One region of the Alteromonas sp. HB246098 genome, then DNA from elsewhere that is predicted to be linked to it. Evidence: predicted binding sites of a transcription regulator. Region 1 holds the regulator's gene; the other holds the start of a gene.
What was found. The regulator sigma-54, encoded in region 1, starts transcription at its own class of promoters, with help from an activator protein. The targets are predictions, from matches to a motif close to GTTGGCACGNNNNTNGNNT.
Positions count from the first base shown of each region.

Region 2: ACYTPF_RS08750 (DUF883 domain-containing protein) is a predicted target of sigma-54. The motif match lies at 1,577-1,595, and genes of this name have one in related genera.

Region 1 covers NZ_JBTZUG010000007.1:238,453-241,607, forward strand. The annotation lists gene ptsN (PTS IIA-like nitrogen regulatory protein PtsN) at 1-386, opposite strand, end outside; gene hpf (ribosome hibernation promoting factor) at 400-687, opposite strand; gene ACYTPF_RS15595 (RNA polymerase factor sigma-54) at 718-2,199, opposite strand; gene lptB (LPS export ABC transporter ATP-binding protein) at 2,273-2,998, opposite strand; gene lptA (lipopolysaccharide transport periplasmic protein LptA) at 3,001-3,155, opposite strand, start outside.
Region 2 covers NZ_JBTZUG010000003.1:179,152-182,306, forward strand. The annotation lists gene ACYTPF_RS08745 (response regulator) at 1-1,450, shown strand, start outside; gene ACYTPF_RS08750 (DUF883 domain-containing protein) at 1,632-1,961, shown strand; gene ACYTPF_RS08755 (hypothetical protein) at 1,966-2,490, shown strand; gene ACYTPF_RS08760 (hypothetical protein) at 2,586-2,843, shown strand; gene ACYTPF_RS08765 (CC0125/CC1285 family lipoprotein) at 2,868-3,155, shown strand, end outside.

The sequences.
Region 1 (3,155 bases):
GTTTCTTTGTCACTGAGCTTACCTGCTACGGTAGCCAGTGTTTGAAGGTGTCCTTCGGTTTGCTCTTCGGGAACGAGTAGCGCAAAAAATATGTCTACGGGCTTTTCATCTAGGGCATCAAAGTTGATAGCTGGTGTGCTTGTTACAACAATTGCTATTACCTTCTCAAGGCCAGCCAGGCGACCGTGAGGCAGTGCTATGCCGTTGCCAATACCCGTGCTACCCATACGTTCTCGAGCCATTAAGCTATTTAAAACCGTTGCCTGGTCGATGTTATCATTTTGCTTGGCAGCGATATCAGCGATGATCTCAAGAATTCGCTTTTTACTATTACACTGAACCGCACACTCGGTGCGGTCCAGACTTACGATGGCTTGTATATCCATGCTTAATTAACTACTAATGTTTTTTCAGTTTTTCCTTATGCTTGATTACCTGCCGGTCGAGTTTATCAACCATGCTGTCAATCGCCGCATACATGTCGGTATTTTCTGAGGATGCGAATACTTCAGCGCCACTTAAATGAACAGTCGCTTCGGCTTTTTGATTTAATTTTTCAACGTTCAGGATGACATGCACATTAGAAATGTGATCAAAGTGACGTTCAAGTTTGCTGAACTTCGTATCGACATAATTACGCAAAGAGTCGGTGATTTCGACATGATGACCAGTGAGGTTGATTTGCATATTTCGTCTTCCTTATATATTTAAGCCTAGTTAAATAAGGCTTTTGCGTTGGTTCGACGGTGGGATCGATAACGATTCCCGATATTTTGCTATTGTTCGCCGAGCGACTTTTATGCCTTGCTCTGCCAACAACGAAGCAATCTTGCTATCACTTAGCGGCTTGCTAGGATTTTCCGCAGCCACTAACTTCTTGATCAATGCACGAATCGCTGTAGATGAACATTCACCACCTGACTCAGTTGCTACGTGGCTTGAGAAGAAATACTTCAATTCAAAGATACCACGAGGCGTATGCATATACTTTTGCGTTGTCACACGGGAAATAGTCGATTCGTGCATATCTACCATTTCTGCGACATCATTTAGTACCATTGGTTTCATCATTTCCGGGCCGTGCTCAAAAAAGCCCATTTGCTGCTGCACAATACAATTTGCGACCTTCATTAAGGTATCGTTACGAGATTCAAGGCTCTTTATGAACCACTTGGCCTCTTGCATGTGTGAGCGGATGAATTGTGAATCGCTACTGTTCTTAGCACGGCGACTCATTGCTGCGTACTGTTGATTTACGCTTAATTTCGGCAGACTGTCGGGGTTCAGCTCAACCACCCAACGGCCATTTTTCTTGGTTACCGAGACATCAGGAATAACGTACTCAGGCTCTTTAGTAACTAAAGCACTACCTGGACGTGGATTCAAGGTTTGAAGTAAACGCATTGCTTCGCGCAGCTGATCTTCTTTTAATCGGCTCTTACGCATTAGGGTGCGGTAGTCTTTACTGCTCAGTAAATCTGAATATTCCTCAATAAGCTGCTTCGCTTCAGCAAGCCACGGTGTGTCTTCTGAAAACTGGCGCAATTGCACCATAAGACATTCTTGAGGGGTACGAGAACCTGAACCAATGGGGTCGAACATTTGAATACGCTTAAGTACACATTCTATTTCGTCCATTTCGATAGGCTCTTCAAGATCATCATCGTTGACCGCTTCTAAGATATCGTCAAGAGTAACGGTCAAATAACCTGATTCGTCAATCGAATCGATGATTGCAGTAGCAATGGCGCGGTCAGTATCCGAAAAATGAGTGAGGCGCATTTGCCAAAGCAAGTGCTCTTGTATGTCTTCAGTGGTCTCACCTTGAAAGATTTGTTCATCATCATTAGATGGACCAGGTGCTGGCGCAGAAGAAGCGGAATAATACTCATCCCAAGTGCTGTCGATAGGTAGCTCATCGGGAAGGTCATTCTTCTCCAGTGCATCTCCTGCTTCTAGCGTGTCGCTTGATGCAGAAGCTGTCGCTTCAGCAGCGCTATCGTCACTATCGACATTGTTCTTTTCTACTTGTGGCTCGTCGCTACCTTCTTCCACTTCTAAAAGCGGATTAGAGTCGAGCGCTTCTTGAATCTCTTGCTGAAGATCAAGCGTAGAAAGCTGCAGCAGCTTAATGGCCTGCTGCAGCTGAGGTGTCATGGTAAGTTGTTGGCTAAATTTTAGCTGTAAAGATGGTTTCATCTACGTCTTATTTAAATGCTCTAAATTAAATATACCAGAGCGAAACTGAAAAATGACAATTCGGTTACACTAACTATAGCCTGAATTGTTCGCCTAGGTATACGTCCCTTACTTTTTGATTACTTAAAACCTGTTCCGCAGTTCCTTGCGCAATAAGCTCGCCATGACTCACAATGTACGCTTTTTCACAAACATCCAATGTTTCGCGTACGTTATGGTCCGTGATAAGGATACCAATACCCCTATCTCGCAGATGCTGTATTATCTTCTTTATATCATTAACTGATATTGGATCAACACCGGCAAATGGTTCGTCTAACAAAATAAACTGTGGTTTTGCTGCCAGAGCTCGTGCAATCTCTACGCGACGCCGTTCTCCCCCTGACAAACTCATCCCCGTACTATTACGTATATGGTTGATATTAAATTCATCAAGTAGGGCATCTGCTTCTTCTTCTTGCTGTTGTGAATTTAAATCTTTACGGGTTTGCAAAATGGCCATGATATTTTCATGTACCGTAAGCTTTCTAAATATTGATGCCTCTTGCGGGAGGTAGCCTATACCGCGGCGTGCGCGCTCATGCATTGGCTGGTGAGTAAGCTCATTATCATCAATTTCGATCTTGCCTTTGTCTAAGTTGACCAAACCTACAATCATGTAAAAAGTAGTGGTCTTACCAGCTCCATTAGGGCCGAGAAGACCAACAATTTGACCGGTAGACACTGAAAGGCTTACGTCGCGAACAACCTGTCGCGATTTATACGATTTAGCAAGGTTTTTAGCGCTCAAAGTTGCCATTGCTATTCATTGTCCTCGTTGTCTTTCTTAGACGATGTTTTACGAATGGTGTCAGGGGTAAACACTGTGGTTACACGACCTTCACCATCTTCACCGGCGCCACCCGTTGCAAGCAATTGTTCAGTAATCATATCGAACGTAATCTTATCACCTTGCA
Region 2 (3,155 bases), on a different contig from region 1:
CATTAAAGATGTGAACCTATCGGCTTTTCTCACCGATATTCACTCGTTGATGCGTTTGAATGCCAAGGATAAAGGGCTGAGTTTAAATGTGGTTTCAAATACCAAAATTCCCGAATTTATTAAGACGGATCCCACTCGACTTCGCCAAGTGCTGCTTAACCTGATTTCTAATGCGGTTAAGTTTACCGATAAGGGCAGTATCACACTCACTATTACCCTTGATGAAAATTCAACAGATAGTGAAAAGCCTCAGTTACTTAGATTTTCCGTAGACGATACCGGCATAGGTATGCCACCAGACAAACTCATCAATATCTTCCAGCCCTTCGAGCAGATTGAAGATGTGATGCGCGCTAATCACGGTGGTGCAGGTCTAGGTTTAGCTATTTGTAAAGAGCTTGTCACCAAGCTTGGCGGCGATATAGATGTATCATCTCGACTTGGTGAAGGCAGCACGTTTACCTTCGATGTTGACCCTGGCGATATATCCAAACAACCTCTTGTCGACTTAGAGCTTGGTCAGATACAAACCGTTGAGTCTAGCAGTATCGATTTGAATGTTACCGGTAGAGTGCTAATTGTTGATGATTTAAGAGAAATTCGGCGCCTTACCGGTCATCTTGTAAGTCAGTCTCAGGCAGATATTAGTTATGCAGAAAACGGTGTCAAAGCGCTGGAAGCGGTATTACAGGCCGACGAACACAACCGACCTTTTGACCTCGTTCTTATGGATATTCACATGCCTGTGATGAATGGCATTGAGGCGTTACACGCTATTCGTCGCCATGGTAAAGATATTCCCGTTATTGCGGTTACCGCAGCTAGTCGTAAAGGACTGAGAGAATCACTAATACGTGAAGGCTTTAATGACGTTATAGGTAAACCAATAGACCGCTTTGCATTAGCTCAACTTCTTTCACAATACCTTCCGCCTGGCGACCACGTTACTTTTACCAATGTGGAAGCACAGGTTGCCGACATGCCGATACAGAAACCTTACGCACCAGAGGAAAACATGCCACCAAGCGATGGATTTGAACCCAATACGAATATAGGCATAGCAGCTGAAGATCCCCCTCAGAAAAAAGGTGACGGAAGCCCTTCTAGTAAACGTATCTTAGTAATTGAAGATGATGAAGATGCAGCAGAGCTATTGCAGTTGTTTTTAGTACATTTAGGTCATGAAGTCACCACCGAGTACTGTGGTGTTGATGCACTTAGCACCGCGCAAGACAATGACTTTGACCACGTATTAATGGATTTAACCCTACCTGATTACAACGGTTACGACCTCGCTGGTGAACTTAAAAAACAATTACCAAATGCTTCGCTTACCATAGTCAGTGGACACGAAGCCGAAGAAGAAGCAATGGACGCAATAGGAATAGATAGTGCGCTGCTTAAGCCGGTTTCAAAAGATGACCTCGCATCCGTCGTAGGTGGAAGCTAAGCTTTCGTTTTAACGACTAAGAAAATATTACAGGGGTTTGCAAGGATAACGCGTTTCTCTTGCAAACCTTTCACCCTTCCATATAACTCAAAACCCCTATCCCCCTGTAAATTAAGAAATTATTCTATTGGTACAGCCGTTGCAATAGTTATTGTGAATCCAAAATATTAAGGAGAGTATTATGGCTACACAAGCTTCAGCAAAACCACAAACCGTTAAAACTAACAGCACTAACGGTGTGGCTGAACCGAGTCACCCAGTAACGGATCAACTGAAAGACACCCTTCATGCATCAGTAGACAAGCTTGCAGATAGTGCAAGTGTGGCAGAAGAAAAAATTCGTCGTACTGCTTCATCGTCTGCCGAAAACATGTCAGAGCGAAAGCGTCTAGCAGAGCAGAAATGGCAGGCGTCAAAAGTACGTAAATATGCAATTGAGAACCCTGTAACGACTGCAGGTATCGCTTTTGCAGCGGGTATGCTAGTAACATCGCTTCTACGTAAGAAGTAATATTATGAAAGCACCAGATTTTCACAAAGCGCGTTATAGCACGTGCCATGAAAATCCATTTCGCCTGACGCCGCCCCCGGCGCAGGCGAAATTGCATGTAAACGTTACAGGAGAAAGTAACCCCACAGCGTCAGCATCTGGCGAGCAGTCAACCCAGCAACAATACCCCGACCCGTCATTCTCTGAGGTTGTCAACGCGTTCAAAGAAGCATTCTCTCAAAGAAAAGAACAAGGCTTTGCATTTCTTGAGCTCACCAATAGTGAACTCATGCTTGTCAAAAAGAGTTTTTTCGTCACTGTTTTTGCATGCCTTGCAGCATTCGCGGTTGGTACAGTTTGTTGGCTTATTTTAAATATTGCTATAGGCGCTATACTTCACAATGCTGGCTTGCACTACGTTGTGGTACCACTTGTATTATTAGTACTTAATAGTCTTGCGGCATTTGGTTTCTTTAAGCTTGCTCAGAATGCGTTTAACTATTTAAGTTTAAGCAGATTGATTCAGACGTGGCGTAGAGTCTTCGGATAAGGCACATACGGGAAGGCGAGTAGAGACCTTTTTTGATTAAGCCCTTTGACCGCGACTTTTAACTGAGCCTTTTCAACAATAGTGAGGTGAGTACTATGAACATCTTTTTGAAAGCGAACATGAGAGACATAGCGCAAAAGGAGCATGCCTATTTTTCTCAAAAACATCACGCTGATGTTGCACTTACACAAGCAAAAAGGCAATGTTCGTTAATGATGGGTAAGCCGGAGACGTTACTTGGCATAGCTTCTGTTGGAGCTTATAAGGGTGCAGTAGACGCTAAGCCCAAAGCAAAGCGCAATCGCGCGTTAATGGTTTTAGGTAGAACCGCGTTGTTCTCTTTGTTTCAGTAATCACAGTATTAAGGAATTTGTGAGATGAACATCAAAAGTAAAATTAAAAGTAGCCGCGTACTTTTTGCCACCGTAGGTGCGGCACTAAGCTTCGCGATAGTAGGGTGTTCATCGACACCAGTAGCTGCCCCTACCCCATACAAATCAGCGAACTCTAGAGCCTCATATGGTTATTCGAGCGAAAAAGTATCTGCAAATCAGTATCAGGTTCTTTTTAAAGCGACTGACAAAACTCCGGCCGACAGAGTACAGCAGTACGCTCTATATCGCGCCGCAGAAGTCGCACAAGAGCAAGGCTTTACTTATCTAGAG